DNA from 3 places in the Streptomyces sp. NPDC002896 genome. Region 1 is predicted to be linked to each of the others. Evidence: riboswitches for the same ligand, from Rfam matches in the RefSeq annotation. Region 1 holds a riboswitch; each other region holds the start of a gene.
What was found. A riboswitch is a leader RNA that binds a small molecule or an ion and turns the genes downstream of it on or off. The one in region 1 is predicted to bind S-adenosylmethionine.
Positions count from the first base shown of each region.

Region 2: another riboswitch for S-adenosylmethionine. It lies ahead of thrC (threonine synthase); the one in region 1 lies ahead of ABT009_RS07635 (amino acid ABC transporter permease).
Region 3: another riboswitch for S-adenosylmethionine. It lies ahead of ABT009_RS34905 (DUF1684 domain-containing protein); the one in region 1 lies ahead of ABT009_RS07635 (amino acid ABC transporter permease).

Region 1 is NZ_JBEOVA010000004.1:119,740-125,531, reverse strand. Features, by position in the region: gene ABT009_RS07660 (GNAT family N-acetyltransferase) at 1-92, shown strand, start outside; gene ABT009_RS07655 (ABC transporter substrate-binding protein) at 107-1,066, shown strand; gene ABT009_RS07650 (amino acid ABC transporter ATP-binding protein) at 1,076-1,840, shown strand; gene ABT009_RS07645 (NHL repeat-containing protein) at 1,910-3,406, opposite strand; gene ABT009_RS07640 (putative leader peptide) at 3,603-3,716, opposite strand; SAM riboswitch class IV at 3,996-4,107, shown strand; gene ABT009_RS07635 (amino acid ABC transporter permease) at 4,464-5,555, shown strand; gene ABT009_RS07630 (amino acid ABC transporter ATP-binding protein) at 5,552-5,792, shown strand, end outside.
Region 2 is NZ_JBEOVA010000021.1:27,584-33,375, forward strand. Features, by position in the region: gene ABT009_RS31445 (glucosyl-3-phosphoglycerate synthase) at 198-1,187, opposite strand; SAM riboswitch class I at 1,360-1,517, shown strand; gene thrC (threonine synthase) at 1,511-2,848, shown strand; gene ABT009_RS31455 (ubiquitin-like small modifier protein 1) at 2,923-3,198, shown strand; gene ABT009_RS31460 (cold-shock protein) at 3,694-3,897, shown strand; gene groL (chaperonin GroEL) at 4,250-5,792, shown strand, end outside.
Region 3 is NZ_JBEOVA010000026.1:27,701-33,492, forward strand. Features, by position in the region: gene ABT009_RS34900 (DUF899 family protein) at 1-140, opposite strand, end outside; gene ABT009_RS34905 (DUF1684 domain-containing protein) at 394-1,224, opposite strand; SAM riboswitch class IV at 1,576-1,685, opposite strand; gene ABT009_RS34910 (alpha-N-arabinofuranosidase) at 1,963-3,480, shown strand; gene ABT009_RS34915 (alpha-L-arabinofuranosidase family protein) at 3,499-5,792, shown strand, end outside.

The DNA of each region.
Region 1 (5,792 bases):
TCTTCGACACGGGCGCCGACCCGGAAACCATCGGCCCGCTGCCCTTCGAGAAGCACCTCTCCACCCACGTCTCCACCGACATACGCACCTGAAAGGCCTCGGCCCCGTGAACCTCCCAGGAACCAGAACCCGTCTGCGTCTCGCTGCCGCCTCCGTCGCGCTGCTGCCCCTGCTGGCACTGACCGCGTGCGGCTCCGGCACAGCCGACGCGAGCGCTCCCGCAGGCGCCAAGGCTTCACCCGCGCCGAGCGACAACCCGGTCGCCTCCGTACAGAAGGTGGACTCCGTCGCCGCCCTGCTGCCCGCCGACGTACGCAAGGCGGGCACCCTGCGCGTCGGCAGCTCCATCGGGTTCCCGCCCGGGGCGTACTACCCGAACGGGACCGGCAAGCCGCCCGCCGGCCAGGACATCGACCTCGCGGACGCCGTGGCCAAGGTCCTCGGCGTCAAGCTGGAACGCCAGGACGCCTCCTTCGAGACGATCCTGCCCGCCCTCGGCAGCGGCAAGTACGACTTCGGGACCGGCAACTTCGGCGTCACCACCGAACGCCTGAAGACCATCGACTTCGTCACCTACATCAACGACGGCCAGGGCTTCGCCGTGAAGAAGGGCAACACGAAGCTCGGGACGAAGGTCACCGAACTGACCCAGCTGTGCGGGCTGACCATCGGCACCGGCGCCGGCACCACGTTCGAGGCGACCCTCGAGGCGCAGAAGGGCGTGTGCGCCAAGGTGGGCAAGAAGCCGTACGACGTGAAGGTCTTCTCGGAGAACGGCGCGACCCTCACTGCGCTCCAGCAGGGCCGGATCGACGTGATCATGTCCACCATCAACGGCCTGCGCTACCAGGCCGCCCAGCCCGCCGCGGGGACCACCTTCCTGGGCGAGTTCCACCGGCTCGACGTCGGCTTCGCCTTCAAGAAGGGCTCCAAGCTCACCCCCGCCTTCCAGGCCGCCGTCAACCAGCTGATCAAGGACGGCACGTACGCCCGGATCCTCAAGAAGTGGGGCACCAGCGCCTCCGCGATCGAGGAGTCGCGTATCAACCCGCCCGAGCAGAAGTAGAGGCGGCCGATGAGCGACGTCATGGTGGACGTGCACGGCGTTCACAAGAGCTTCGGGCCGCTCGAGGTGCTGCGCGGCGTCGACCTGCAGGTCCGGGCGGGCGAGGTCACCGTGATCCTCGGCCCGTCCGGATCCGGGAAGTCCACGCTGCTGCGCACCATCAACCATCTGGAGAAGCTGAACCGCGGTTGGATCAGCATCGACGGGGAGCTGATCGGCTACCGCCGGTCCGGCGGCAAACTGCACGAACTCAAGGAGAAGGAGGTGCTGAAGCAGCGCACCCACATCGGGTTCGTCTTCCAGAACTTCAATCTCTTCCCGCACCTCACCGTGCTGGAGAACCTCGTCGAGGCGCCGGTGTCAGCGTTGCGACGTCCGCGTAAGGACGCCGTGGCGGCGGCCGGGCGGCTGCTGGAGCGGGTCGGTCTCGCCGACAAGGCGGGCGCCTACCCGCGTCAGCTGTCCGGCGGGCAGCAGCAGCGCGTGGCCATCGCCCGCGCGCTCGCCCTCGAACCGAAGGTGCTGCTGTTCGACGAGCCGACCTCCGCGCTCGACCCGGAACTGGTCGGCGAAGTCCTGGACGTCATCAAGGACTTGGCCCGCATCGGGACCACCATGATCGTGGTGACCCATGAGATCGGCTTCGCCCGCGAGGTCGCCGACACCGTGGTGTTCATGGACGGGGGAGTGGTGGTGGAGCAGGGGCCGCCCTCGGACGTCCTGGACGCTCCCCGGCATGAGCGCACCCGCGCCTTCCTCTCCAAGGTCCTGTGACATACGCAGCCCTCTGACCGCCGCGCAGAGGGCCCGGCGGTGCGCAGCCGCCGGGCCCTCAGAATTCCGTCACTTGGCGGTGATGCGCAGAACGCCGGTCACCGTCCCCTGGTAATAGACCCCGCCCGGCGCCGCCGTACCCGCCATCTGGAGCGAGTCGTAGAGGGAGCCGACGCCGACCTGGAAGCTGCGGGTGACCTTCCCGGTGTCCGGGTCGATCTCGGCGTAGCGGTACGGGTCGAGGAGGCTGGTGCCGGACGTGCCCGGAATCAGGGGATCGCGCAGGACGGTGTGCAGCTTGCCGTCCGCCAGGGACAGCTTGGGCACTGCCGCCGACCGCAGTGTGTTGTCCCACGCCAGATCGCAGCCGGAGCCGTCGGCCCGCACGTCCACCCGGGTCAGACCGCCCTTGAAGTCCGCCGAGGCGGGCACACTGTCCCCGGCGTCGGCCGGCACCGCCGGATACGGGTAGCCGTACGTACTGGCGACGAAGACGCTGCGGCCCGCGCCGATGGGGGAGTTCTCGCTGCCCGCGCCACCGGACAGGAGCACCGGTGTCGAGCAGATCCGGCGGCCGGTCGCCGTCTCGTACACCTGGAGCTTCACCTGGCTGTCCGCGTTGTCCACGATGGCCACGTAGTCGGTGCCGTCACCCGGCCCGAAGAAGGTGGGCGTGGAGCCGCTGCCCCAGCTGAGTTGACCCGGCTTGCGAGCGGAGCCGCGGTCGTACTCCTGGCGCCAGGAGATGCGCGGGGTGCCGTCCGCGGTCGCGGTCAGCAGGTAGGTGGCCTGCGTGGTGGTGACGAGGGTGCCCTGGGGCGCGGTGGAGATGCTGTTCGCCACTTTCTCGCCGTTGGGCAGTTGCAGGGTGCGTACGGTGCCGGTGCGGTCGTCGGCGGTGCCCACCAACCCGTTCCCGGTCGCGAACCACACGCGTCCCTGCCAGTCCGGGGACAGTCCGGTCACCGCGTCGTCCTCGGGGATCGCTGCGGTCAGCGACAGACTCTTGTCGATCGTCAGGGTCCAGTCGCCGTCCGCGTCCAGGTGATGGCCGACCCGAAGCAGTGACCTGCTGCCGTCGATCACGACCAGCCGGTCGTCCTGATCGATGTAGGCGTACACGCCACCCAGCAACGACCCCTTGGTGAGGGCGAGTTCGGCAATGGAGCTGCCGTCGTCAGGGTCGAGGAGATGGACCGTGGGGACCTGTCCGAAGATGGGCGTGCACAGCGCCACGGGGTAGCCGTCGGACCCGACCAGCACGGTCGGGCAGGCCGACGCCAGCGCCGCCCGGGTCGAGGTGAGGGTGCCGGTTCCCGGCCCGGGCAGCGGGGTGGTGTCCGAGGACCCGGTGTCCCCGTGCATGGTGGCCGTGCCGTCCGGGCCGGTGTACGGGTTGTGCGGCGGCGCAGGGGTGAACACCGAGCCGGCGGCGCTCGCGGGGGCCGCCGACACGGCGACGGAGACCACCGCCGCGGTGAAGGCGGTGGCCAGCGCTGTGCGCAGCCGCGAACGGGCATGAAGGGCGGAGGACAATCGGGTCTCCTGGGGAAGGGAAGTCGGAATATGGCCGGCTCCGGGCGCGTCCCGATCGACTGCCGCACAGCACATATCGGCAAGGAGAGAAGAACCCTGGAAATGCCCGGCGAATTACGCACCATGATTCGATGCGGCGGCCAAAAGGAAATGATCGGCCCACGACTGAGAATTCCTGGACAGTCGCGCGGGCAGCCATGCGGCGGGAAGGGTCTGGTCAGGCGCGTCACATGGACGTGTGCGCGGCATCGGCGCAGGCCATCCGGGGTCGACACAGGCTGGCGGACAGGCGAACCAGGTCGACATGGCGCCGCGCCGTCAGAAAGAGTCCCGGATACATGCCGGGAAGAAAACCAAGAGATACGTGTCCCTGTCAAGCAGCGGGCGCGGGTGCTATTCCATGACGAATCGGACGGCTGGTGCGAGGGGGATGTTTCAGCCTCGAATCACGGCATTTACTTGGGAGTTGGCCATTTATGCCGTGTGCCGCTGCGCCTACCGCATCGGACGATCACCAAGCCGGATGTGTCCCGGGGCGGCGACCACGCCGGGGCTCTACGAAGCCGGAAGACGCGCATTGACATTCCTTCCAGCGGCTGTCTACCTTACGGCGCAGAACGGTCATGAGTGTCAGCGACAAGCCCTGGCTTGCTGGCCGGCAACCCTCGCGTCGCGGTGGGGTGCCCCAGGTGACGACCGGACCGGATCTTGGTTTTCGGTAAGCGCGAGGCCCCGCGGGGGCGGAACGGTGACGGTGACGGCGATGTACGCAGCTCCGGGGATGGCCGCATGGCGGCGCCACGGCCGCGTCACGACGTGCGCGAACCGTCCCGTCGATCTGCTCCGGGTCAACAGTGCACTGTGTTGCGTCTCCTGTCGCGTTCTCTGTCAGGGCTGACGGCTTTTCTGAATCCCGTCACGGCTGACGGCTTGCTGCATCACTGACGTTTGCCGCCGTCGCAGCGTTCTCTTTCCGACCCACCCCCGCTCCGCCCGCTCCAGTGCGCTTCGTCCCGCAGAGCTGTTCCCGCTCTGCTGCGCCGTCGTCGCCTGCGTGGCCGTGTGTCCGAATCTGCTGGAGTCCTCCATGAGTGAACCCCCAGGCTCTGCTGTGTCCTCCGGCTCAGCACCCCCTGCCCAGGCGATCCCCCGCCCCGAACCATCTCCGGCCTCCCCGGCCGTGCCGGTTTCCGTACGTTCTCCGGAGCCGACCGAAGCCCCCGACGAAGGGCCCAAGCGATCCGACCGCGACTCCGCGCAGCGGCCGCTCTCGGCGCAACGGGTGCTTCCGCTCCGCCGCCCCGGCCGATGGATCGCCACCGCCGTCGTCCTCGTCCTGGTCGTCCAGATCGGCCACGGGCTGGTCACCAACCCCTTCTACCAGTGGGACCGATTCGGGTACTGGTTCGTGCGCCCGGTGATCGTCGACGGCCTGCTGATCACCCTTCAAGTCGCTGCGTACAGCGCCTTGCTGGGCCTGCTCGGCGGCATCCTGCTCGCCCTGGGCAGGCTCTCCAGGAGCCCGGTGCTGCGGGCGGTCAGCTGGGTCTACATCTGGCTGTTCCGCTCGGTGCCGCTGATCGTCGTGCTGCTGTTCCTCTACAACTTCAGTGCGCTGTACAAGACGTTGAGCATCGGTGTGCCGTTCGGGCCCGCCTTCTTCAGCTTCGACGAGTCGCGTCTCGCCACCGACATCGTCGTGGCGGTCGTCGGTCTCAGCCTCAATGAGGCGGCCTACGCCGCCGAGGTGGTCCGCGGCGGCATCCTTTCGGTCGACCAGGGCCAGCACGAGGCGGCATCGGCGCTCGGTCTGCCCAAGCGCTACCAGTTCGTCCGGATCGTCTTCCCGCAGGCACTGCGGGCCATCACGCCCAACTATGTCAACCAGCTGATAGGCCTCATCAAGAGCACCTCGCTGGTCTTCTACGTGTCGCTCCTCGACCTGTTCGGCTCGGTGCAGACGATGGGCAGCACCTATCCGGGTGACATCGTGCCGCTGCTGCTGGTCGCCACCATCTGGTACTTGATCCTCACCAGCGTCGTCTCCGTCATCCAGTTCTACGTCGAGCGGTACTACTCGCGTGGTGCAGTGCGCACCCTCCCGCCGACTCCGTTGCAGAAGCTGCGGGCCGGCGTGCGCGACCTGCGGGCCCGTATCCAGAGGGAGGCGGCGATATGACCACCACGAAGAGCACCACAGAGGACACGATCAAGAGCGCTTCCAAGACGACGGAGCGCGCTTCCAAGGCCACCGAGCGCGCTTCCAAGACCGCCTCCGAGGCAGTCCCCGCCGCGGTCGAGGTCCATGACGTGCACAAGTGGTACGGCACCCACCGGGTCCTGGACGGCGTGGACCTGACCGTACGGCCCGGCGAGGTCACGGTGATCCTCGGACCGTCCGGCTCCGGCAAGTCGA
Region 2 (5,792 bases), on a different contig from region 1:
CGGGAAACGCTCAAACGTATGGGCGACTCGGCTGGTCCCATGGCCGTATACGGTCCCCGTGACGGGTTACACCGCGGTCACACGCTGCGACCGCCCCGCCGGGGCCGGCAGCAGCGCACCGAGGCCCCGCGATCAAGGCGTCGAGTCCGTCCGGCCGGCGGTGAGACCGCCGCACCACCCAGATGTTCATGCCGCGGTTACGCCGCGCGCCGCTCCGCGTACTCCGCGATCTCCGCCATCGGAGGCCGCTCCTCCGTGTCCACCGAGTACGTCCGCGGTTCGAATCCCTCGTCGCCGCGCTCGAACTGGGTGAGGACGGGCCGTACGAGATGACCGCGGGCCAGGCGCAGCTGGGCCGTGCGGTAGATCGCGGCCGCCATCCGCCCCAGCGCCTGTCCGTCCTGGTGCCGGTGCTTGCGCACGCCGACGTCGACCTGGGCGAGCGCGTCCAGACCCACGAGGTGCAGGGCGTCGACGAGCATGCCCAGCTCGACGCCGTAGCCGACGGGGAACGGCAGCTGTTCGAGCAGCGACCTGCGCGCGGCGTACTCACCGCCGAGCGGCTGGACGAACCCGGCGAGCTGCGGCCAGTGCATGTTCAGCAGCGGGCGGGCCATCAGCTCGGTGACCCGGCCGCCCTGGGCGCCTCCGGCGCGACCCCCCTCGCCCGCGGCGGTGCCGGACGAGAGCTCGGCGCCGAGCGGGCGGTCGTACATCGCCTTGACCAGGTCGACGCCGGGCTCGGTGAGCAGCGGGCCGACTATGCCGGAGACGAAGTCCGCGGAGAACTCCTTCAGGTCCGCGTCGACGAAGGCGACGATGTCGCCGCTGGTCACGAGCAGCGAACGCCACAGGACCTCGCCCTTGCCGGGGAGTGCCGGTATGCGCGGCAGGATCTCGTCGCGGTGGACGACGCGGGCGCCGGCCGCCGCCGCGACCTCGGCCGTACGGTCCGTCGAACCGGAATCGACCACGACGAGCTCGTCGACGAGTGGAACGGCCCGGGTCATCAGCTCCCGGCGGATCACCGCGACGATGTCGCCGACCGTCTTCTCCTCGTTGAGCGCGGGCAGCACGACGCTCACCGTCTGTCCGGTGGCGCGCTTCGCCGCGATCAGCTGACGGAGCGGACGGTCGGTCACCGACCAGGAGCGCGTGCTCAGCCAGCGCTCGACTTCATCCAGCACGTTCTGGTGCCCCCTCACTGGGACCACTGCCTGTGATCCATCTCGCGGTTCGGACGACTACCTCAACTGTCCTGGCCTTCGGTTACAGTCTTGAACAACGCGGATGACCATCGCATGTCGGGGGTCATGGCGCGAACAAACGCTCCGGGACCCGCACGGCCCGGCGCCATACCGCTCATCCAGAGGGGCAGAGGGACACGGCCCGTTGAAGCCCCGGCAACCCTCCAGCCGGTTCTCGTACCGATCGATGTTGATCATTTCCGCGAGGCCCCGGCTAGGGAAGGTGCCAAATCCGTCTCACGGCGAGATGCGTCGTGAGGAAGATGAGGAGAAAGGGCCTCGCCTCCATGGCTGCGCAGACTGTTGCCACCACCGACACGGACACCGCCGGAACCGACACCGCGAAGGCCGTCGACCTCGGCCCCGCCTCCGCGCTCTCCTGTCGCGAGTGCGGCGAGCGGTTCCCGCTCGGTCCGATCTTCGCCTGCGAAATCTGTTTCGGTCCGCTCGAAGTCGCATACGACCTGCCGACCGGTGACCCCGAGGGCCTGCGCAAGCAGATCGAGGCCGGCCCCGACAACATCTGGCGGTACGCACCGCTGCTGCCCGTCCCGGCGGACGTGGCCAGCAAGCCGAACCTGAACCCCGGCTGGACCAAGCTCGTCAAGGCCGACAACCTCGCCCGCGAACTCGGCGTCACCGGCGGTCTGTTCATCAAGGACGACTCCGGCAACCCGACGCACTCCTTCAAGGACCGCGTCGTCGCCCAGGCCCTCGAGGCCGCCCGCGCCTTCGGCTTCACCACGCTCTCCTGCTCCTCGACGGGCAACCTGGCCGGTGCCGTCGGCGCCGCCGCCGCCCGCGCCGGCTTCCGCTCCTGCGTGTTCATCCCGCACGACCTCGAGCAGGGCAAGGTCGTCATGGCCGCGGTCTACGGCGGCGATCTCGTCGGCATCGAGGGCAACTACGACGACGTCAACCGCTTCTGCTCCGAGCTCATCGGCGACCCGCTGGGCGAGGGCTGGGGCTTCGTCAACGTCAACCTCCGGCCGTACTACGGCGAGGGCTCCAAGACCCTCGCGTACGAGATCTGCGAGCAGCTCGGCTGGCAGATCCCGGACCAGCTGGTGATCCCGATCGCCTCCGGCTCCCAGCTCACGAAGATCGACAAGGGTCTGCAGGAGCTGATCAAGCTCGGTCTGGTCGAGGACAAGCCGTACAAGATCTTCGGTGCCCAGGCGGAGGGCTGCTCCCCGGTGTCGGCGGCCTTCAAGGCCGGGCACGACGTGGTGCGGCCGCAGAAGCCGAACACCATCGCCAAGTCCCTCGCCATCGGCAACCCGGCCGACGGCCCCTACGTCCTGGACATCGCCCGCCGCACGGGTGGCGCCGTCGAGGACGTCGACGACGAGCAGATCGTCGACGCGATCAAGCTGCTGGCCCGCACGGAGGGCATCTTCGCGGAGACGGCGGGCGGCGTGACCGTCGGCGTCACCCGCAAGCTGATCGAGAACGGCGTCCTGGACCCGTCGCTGACCACGGTCGTCCTCAACACGGGCGACGGCCTCAAGACGCTGGACGCGGTGGCCCCGACCAGCGGCCCCTCGGCCGTGATCAGGCCCTCTCTCGACGCGTTCCGCGACGCAGGCCTGGCCGGCTGACGCCAGTTCGACACGCCCGCCCCGTCCGCCCCCGACCCGCTTCCACCCCGCGCCCTCCACCGAAGGTGAACCGCATGAGCGTCAACGTCCGCATCCCCACGATCCTCCGTACCTACACGGGCGGTCAGGCCGAGGTCCCGGCGGAGGGCGCGACCCTCGCCGAGGTCATCGAGTCCCTGGAGAAGAACCACCCGGGCATCGCCGCGCGCGTCCTCGACGACCAGGGCAAGCTGCGCCGCTTCGTCAACGTGTACGTGAACGACGACGACGTCCGCTTCGAGAACGGCCTGGAGACCGCGACGCCGGACGGCGCGGGCGTCTCGATCATTCCGGCCGTCGCCGGAGGCTGACCATCGAGCACAGTGTCGGAGGCTGACCGTCGAGCACATGCCGGCGGCTGACGTCGGGCACAGTGCCGGCGGCTGCTGATGCGTACCGCACGCTGCGTCACAAGAATTGCCCCCTCCGCGAGAGAAGCGGAGGGGGCAATTCTGCATGGTTGAGCGCGGTACAGTTGGGGAACTCGGTTCGCCGTTCTTGTCCGGCGCATATGACTTCGCGTCCGGTGGCCGACGAGAAGTAGCCAAAGTGCACCATTCTTTTGCGCCATACATTCCTTTTGCCGGGCCCGACTTGCCCTGAGTCCTGACGGAATCTCCATATATCTCCGATCGGGCGCGCCCGGATTTCTCGTCCGATTGACCTGTTGCAGACGGCAGTTGGGCAGATACATTCAGCCGCGGTCGACGCGTTCCGGCGCACACCCCCAACCGTTGGGGGGTGAGGTCTGACCCGGGTCCGCGAAGTGCGGTCCTGTGCAAGGGCCAGTAATAGGGGAGTTAGGCATGGCTCAGGGCACCGTCAAGTGGTTCAACGCGGAGAAGGGGTACGGCTTCATCGCGGTCGACGGTGGTGCGGATGTATTCGTCCACTACAGCGCGATTCAGATGGACGGCTACCGCACCCTGGAAGAGGGCCAGCGGGTCGAATTCGAGATCTCGCAGGGTCAGAAGGGACCGCAGGCGGACATGGTCCGCATGGCCGGCTAAAGCGCCGACTGACTGCAACGACGTTTACGGAGGGCCCGTATCCCGGTGGGGGTACGGGCCCTTCGGTGTGCCCGACTGCTCGCGCGCGGACGGGAGTCTCTCCGGGCCTTGGCCCTCGGGGGCGCGCGCCCTGTCCCGGAGGGGGCGCGCACCCCTACAGGCGCTTGCACTCGAGGGGGGCGAGTGCTAATCATTGGCGTTAGCACTCTGACAGTGAGAGTGACAACGAAGGACCGGGTCGGTGAGGCCCGCAGGCCGTGTGGGGCAAGGAACCACGAGGCAGGCAGGCCGTCCGTCGCGGGCGCCAGCGCGGTCCGGAGAAATCCACCCCAGTCCGGGAGGACCACTTCACATGGCCAAGATCATCGCGTTCGACGAGGAGGCACGGCGCGGTCTCGAGCGCGGGATGAACCAGCTCGCCGACGCCGTCAAGGTCACCCTTGGCCCCAAGGGTCGCAACGTCGTCCTCGAGAAGAAGTGGGGCGCCCCCACGATCACCAACGATGGTGTGTCCATCGCCAAGGAGATCGAGCTCGAGGACCCGTACGAGAAGATCGGCGCCGAGCTGGTCAAGGAGGTCGCGAAGAAGACGGACGACGTCGCCGGTGACGGCACGACGACCGCGACCGTCCTCGCCCAGGCGCTGGTCCGCGAGGGCCTGCGCAACGTCGCCGCCGGTGCCAACCCGATGGCCCTGAAGCGCGGTATCGAGAAGGCCGTCGAGGCCGTCTCCGCCGCCCTGCTCGAGCAGGCCAAGGATGTGGAGACCAAGGAGCAGATCGCCTCCACCGCCTCCATCTCCGCCGCCGACACCCAGATCGGCGAGCTCATCGCCGAGGCCATGGACAAGGTCGGCAAGGAAGGCGTCATCACCGTCGAGGAGTCCCAGACCTTCGGTCTGGAGCTCGAGCTCACCGAGGGTATGCGCTTCGACAAGGGCTACATCTCGGCGTACTTCGCCACCGACATGGAGCGTATGGAGGCCGTCCTCGACGACCCGTACATCCTGATCGCCAACTCGAAGATCTCCTCGGTCAAGGACCTGCTGCCGCTCCTCGAGAAGGTCATGCAGGGCGGCAAGCCGCTGCTGATCATCGCCGAGGACGTCGAGGGCGAGGCCCTGTCGACCCTGGTCGTCAACAAGATCCGCGGCACCTTCAAGTCCGTCGCCGTCAAGGCCCCGGGCTTCGGTGACCGCCGCAAGGCCATGCTCGGCGACATCGCCATCCTCACGGGCGGCGAGGTCATCTCCGAGGAGGTCGGCCTCAAGCTGGAGAACGCGACCCTGGACCTCCTGGGCCGCGCCCGCAAGGTCGTCATCACCAAGGACGAGACCACCATCGTCGACGGCGCCGGCTCCGCCGACCAGGTCGCCGGTCGCGTCAACCAGATCCGCGCCGAGATCGAGAACTCCGACTCGGACTACGACCGCGAGAAGCTCCAGGAGCGCCTGGCGAAGCTGGCCGGCGGCGTGGCCGTCATCAAGGCCGGTGCCGCCACCGAGGTCGAGCTCAAGGAGCGCAAGCACCGCATCGAGGACGCCGTCCGCAACGCGAAGGCGGCCGTCGAGGAGGGCATCGTCGCCGGTGGTGGCGTGGCTCTCATCCAGGCATCCGCTGTCTTCGAGAAGCTCGAGCTCGACGGTGACGAGGCCACCGGCGCCAACGCCGTGAAGCTGGCCCTGGAGGCCCCGCTCAAGCAGATCGCCGTCAACGGTGGTCTCGAGGGCGGCGTCGTCGTGGAGAAGGTCCGCAACCTGACGGTCGGTCACGGCCTGAACGCTGCGACCGGCGAGTACGTCGACATGATCGCCGAGGGCATCATCGACCCGGCCAAGGTGACCCGCTCTGCCCTGCAGAACGCGGCCTCCATCGCCGCGCTGTTCCTCACCACCG
Region 3 (5,792 bases), on a different contig from region 1:
GGCGGCCCCTGCGGCAGCGCCCGTCGCTGGGCCGCGACCTTCTCGCGGTGGCGCATGAGCTCGATCTCGGCCTGGCGCAGCTCTTCGCGGGCGGCGAGGTAGTCCTCTGATACCCCGGCCAGTCTGGTCTGCCGCAACATCGCGTCCTCCTGGGGTGGCCATCCCCCCGCTCCCCGCTCCGGATCCCGAGCTTTCGGCCATCGAGCGCCCAGCGCCCGCGTCCCCGAACCTGTCCTTCGAGTCTATGGCGGCGCCGAGGTTCGCCGACAGCTGAGCTGAAGCCCGGCTCGTGGGGTGATCCGAGGGGACCGAGGGTAACGGTCCCCTACGGAGGGTGGTCGCGGTGCCCGGGTCAGAAACGACAGCGAGCGGATCCGGGCAGGGGCGAGGTGCTCACTGCGCGATCGGCTGCCGCTCGTGGGGAATCTTCTCGCCTGCCTCGATCGCGACCGGGAGCCGGTTCTCGGCGGGCGGCAGCGGGCAGGTCGCGAAGTCGGTGTAGGCGCACGGCAGGTTGGCGGCGCGGTTGAAGTCCAGCACCACGGTGCCGTCGGGGCCGGGGGCGTCGATCTGCAGGGCGCGGTTGGCCGCGTAGGTGGTCACGCCGGAGGTCGCGTCGGTGAACAGCACCATGAGGCTGCCCGGTGTCCGCCCGTTGAACGCGGTCAGGCTCAGCGCACGGCCGTCGAGCTGGAAGTCGATCCGGCCGGGAGCGTCGTAGACGTGCTGCAGCCCTTCGACTGCGGCGCCCACGGTGGTCGGCCGCGGCTCGGCGAAGGGCGTGTAGCGGCCGGTGACCACCCAGCGAGGGTCCGGCGCATACGCGGGGGTCCCGGTGAACGCGGTGCGCAGTGGATGGTGCGGGTGCCGCGGCCGGATCAGGTCCTGGCCGCCGCGCTTGGCGATCTCGATCACCGCGTCTCCCCAGACGGCGTTGACGCCGCCGCGTTCCGGGATGACGCCGAAAGCGTGTCGTCCGTGTACCGCGGTGCCGTCGACGACGAGTTCCTCGCCCTCGCCGAGTACGACCGTGACGCCGTCGTCGCCCGTCGACCAGGTGCCGGGCGCATCCGGGAAGCTCTGGGGGTCGGTGGCCAGCCAGTGCAGGCCGGTGATGGCGAGGAATCCGTGCTCGTGGGCGAGGGCCGACTCCTGCCGGTGGTGCCATGCCTCCCACTCGGCGGCGAAGGTGTCGATGTCGGTGGGGGAGTCCTGGACGGTCATGTGTACTCCTGCGGAATGGGGCACGGATGGTCGGACACGGATGGTCGGACACGGATGGTCGGACACGGATGGTCAGAAGGGCATGCAGGGCGAGGGCGGGGGCGCGGATGCTCAGGGCCGAGCGGAGAAGGTCGGACGGGGACGGATCCCCCGGCAGACGACGGCGTCAGCTACGGCTACGGCTACGGCCGCGTCGACCGGGTGCGGCAACACAGTGCGCTGCTCACCCGGGCCAGATCGACGTGACGGCGGTACACATGCAGCGGGCACTCCAGGACACCGGGACCGGCATGCAGCCCGGGCCTCGCTCCTGTGTCCATCCCGCCACCTCGTCGGTTCCGCCCCTGTGGGGCCTCACGCTTACAGGACACTCGGTCCTGTCGGGTCGTCACCTGGAGCACCCCGCCGCGACAGAGGGTTGCCGGTCAGCCAGCCAGGGCTTGACGCTGACACTCGTCACCGCGTGCGACTCTAACGCTCGCAACGCGCAGCGGACAATCCCCGTCGACGAGCGTGCGCCATGTGATCCGTGGTCCCAGGACCAACCTGTTCGCGCACCTCTCTTGACACTCGCGCAACAACGATGGCAGCTTTTTTATCGATACAAACAACCCAGGCAACCGGTTTCCCTCCTCCGCCTGGTCACCGCAGGTACCGATCTCTCATCGCTGGTCCCGCCGGCCGGCAACCCGAAGCCCGTACAGCTCACGCACGCACCACGCCGACCTGGAGTACTCCGTGTCCAACGCCACCGCGATCATCAACCTCGACCTCGAGGGTCCGAAGATCAGCCGCCATCTCTACGGCCACTTCGCCGAGCATCTCGGCCGCTGCATCTACGGCGGCTTCTGGGTGGGGGAGGACTCGCCGATCCCCAACGAGGGCGGCATCCGGCTGGACGTCGTACAGGCCCTGCGAGCCCTGAACATCCCCAACCTGCGCTGGCCGGGCGGATGTTTCGCCGACGAGTACCACTGGAAGGACGGCATCGGCCCCCGGGACCAGCGTCCCAGGATGGTCAACACCCACTGGGGCAATGTCGAGGAGAACAACCACTTCGGCACCCACGAGTTCATGGCCCTGTGCGAGCTGCTCGGCGCCGAGCCGTACATCAGCGGCAACGTGGGCTCCGGCACCGTCCAGGAGATGAGCGAGTGGGTCGAGTACCTGACCCGCGAGGGCGACAGCCCGATGGTGCGGCTGCGCAAGGCCAACGGCCGCGAGGAGCCGTGGCGCGTGAAGTTCTGGGGCATCGGCAATGAGACGTGGGGCTGCGGCGGCAACATGCGCGCCGAGTACTCCGCCGACCTGGCCCGCCAGTACGCCACCTACTGCCGTGACCACGGCGACAACAAGCTCTACCGCATCGCCTCGGGCGCGTCCGATGCGGACTACAAGTGGACCGAGACGCTGATGCAGCAGATCAACTGCTTCGGCTGCGAGGCGACCCCGCGCACCTTCTTCCAGGGCATCTCCGTCCACTACTACACGCTGGCCGGTCCCTGGGAGGCGAAGGGCAGCGCCACCGGCTTCGACACGGACGATTACTACCGGACGATGGTCTCCGCGAGGAAGATCGACCGTATCCTCACCGGTCACTCGACGGTCATGGACTGCTACGACCCCGGCCGGAAGGTGGGCCTGGTCCTGGACGAGTGGGGCACATGGTGGGACGTCGAGCCGGGCACGAACCCCGGGTTCCTGTTCCAGCAGAACACCCTGCGCGACGCGCTGGTGGCGAGCACGCACTTCGACATCTTCCACAAGCATGCCAAGCGCCTGTACATGGCCAACATCGCCCAGACCGTCAACGTCCTGCAGGCGATGGTCCTCACGGACGGTGACGCGCTGGTCCTGACCCCGACCTACCACGTGTTCGAGATGAACAAGGGCCACCAGGACGCCGCCTCGCTCGCCGTCCATCTGCGCACGGACGATGCCCGCCGCACGGTCGGCGAGGCAGAGCTGGACACCCTGTCGGCCTCGGCCAGCGTCAAGGACGGCACGGTCCTCATCTCACTGTCCAACCTCGACGCCGAGGAGCCCGCCGAGGTGACCCTCGACCTGCGCGGCGGCTCCCTCGGTGAGGTGACGGCCCGCATCCTGACCGCCGACGGGCTCCAGGTCCACAACACCGCGGACACCCCGGGAGCGGTCAGCCCGCGCCCCTTCGACGGGCTGAAGGCGACCGACCAGGGCCTGGCCCTGACACTGCCGCCCCACTCCTTCCTCACAGTCCAGGCCCCGCTGGCCTGACCAGAGAGGACCAGCGCGATGAGCGAATCCGCGAGACCCCTCGAGACGGTCGTCGAGGTGGACACGGCGGCACCCGGCACCGCCATCTCGCCCGATCTGTTCGGGGTGTTCTTCGAGGACCTCAACCACGCGGCGGACGGCGGTCTCTACGCCGAGCTGGTGCAGAACCGGTCCTTCGAGTACACGCCCGCCCACCGGCCGGAATGGCACGCTCTGACCGCGTGGGAGTTGCTGGAGAGGGACGGCGCCGCCGGGTCGGTCGCGGTGTCCGCCGAGGCGCCGCTGCACCCGGCCAACCCGCACTACGCGGTGCTGCGCACCATCGCCGCTGGTGTGGCCGGCCGTGGGGCGGGGCTGCGAAACGAGGGCTTCGACGGTATCGCCGTCCGGGCAGGTGAGGCTTACGACGTCAGCCTCTTCGCCCGCCTGGCCGACGGCAGCGCGGACCGTCTGGTGGCGCAGATAGAGAGCCGGGACGGCAGCCGGGTGTACGGCCAGGCGGAGCTGGGTCCCGTACACGGGTCCTGGCAGCGGCACTCAGCGGTGATCACGTGTGAGGCGACGGACCCGGACGCCAGGTTCGCCGTGGTGGCGACCGGGGTCGGTACCGTCCATCTGGACCTGGTCTCGCTCTTCCCGCAGGCCACCTTCCGCCAGCGGCCCGGTGGCCTGCGTGCCGACCTGGCGCAGGCGATCGCGGATCTGAAGCCGAAGTTCGTGCGTTTCCCGGGCGGTTGCCTCGCGCACGGGCTGGGGCTCGGCAACATGTACCGCTGGCCCGAGACCATCGGGCCGCTGCACGAGCGCCGGCAGCAGCGCAACCTGTGGGGCTACCACCAGTCGATGGGCCTGGGCTACTACGAGTACTTCCAGTTCTGCGAGGACATCGGCGCCAAGCCCCTGCCCGTCGTACCGGCCGGAGTCTGCTGCCAGAACACCGACGTGACCGGCCAGGTCGGCATCCCCCAGGAGGAGATGTCCGCCTACGTCGCCGAGGTACTGGCCCTGGTGGAGTGGGCCAACGGCCCCGCCGACTCGCACTGGGGCGCCCTGCGCGCTGCCGCCGGGCACCCCGAGCCGTTCGGCCTCGAATACCTCGGGGTCGGCAACGAGGACGCCATCACCGACACCTTCCGCGACCGGTTCTCCCGTATCCACAACGCCCTGCGCGAGCACCATCCCGAGATCACGGTCGTCGGCACCGTCGGCCCGTCCCCAAGCGGCGAGGACTGGGAGAAGGGCTGGGCGTTCGCCCGCGAACAGCGCGTCCCCATCGTCGACGAGCACTCCTACAAGTCCCCGCGCTGGTTCCTGGAGAACACCCGCCGCTTCGACGCGATGGACCGCGAGGGCCCGCACCTGTACATCGGCGAGTACGCGGCCCGGGACAACGACATGCGTAGCGCCATCGCCGAGGCGGCCTACATGATCGCCATGGAGCGCGACGGCGACGTCGTCCGGCTGGCCTCCTACGCCCCACTGCTCGCCAAACGCGGCCACACCCAGTGGCTGCCGGACCTGATCTACTTCGACAACACGAACGTCTGGCCCACCCTCAACTACCACGTCCAGCGAATGCATTCGGTGAACTCGGGGGACACCGCCCTGCCCGTCACCGTCGTAGGAGCACCCCAGGCCAGGCCCGTTCCGGCGGCTACCCGGCACGGGGTCCACATCGGTACGAGTTCCGACACCCGGGCCGAGTTCACCGATGCGCGCCTCGGCCCCCTGGGCGTCGAAGCGGCACCGGCCCCGGATTTCGCCGACTGGGTCGCCGAGTCCGGCAGTTGGGAGCCGGACGGTGACGGTCGCATCCGGCAGACTGCCAACGGACCAGGCGCCAGCCTGGTCCTGGCCGACGCCGTGGACGGCCCGTCCTACGCCTTCTCGGTGCGGGCCAGGAAGACCGGCGGCGGCGAGGGCTTCACCATCGGCTTCGCCGCGACCTCGCCCGGCAACTGGTACCAGTGGACGGTCGGCGGCTGGCGCAATGTCTTCACGCGGCTCCAGCGCGTGGACGACGGTGTGGAGCACGACCTCAACGACCCCGTGGCCGTCCCGATCGAGACCGGCCGCTGGTACGACCTGCGGGTCGAAGTGGACGGCCGGCGTATCCGCTGCTACCGCGACGGCGAGCTTGTCCACGACTTCGAGGACGCCCGCGCGACCCCGGAGGCCTTCGCCGTCTCGGCCGTGCGCGACAGCGCTGCCGGTGACGTGATCGTCAAGATCGCCAACTCGACGCCCGAGCCAGTGGCCGTTCGTCTCCGTGTGGCTGGCGCGGACGCCGACGCCGGGTTCGTGCGGACCGT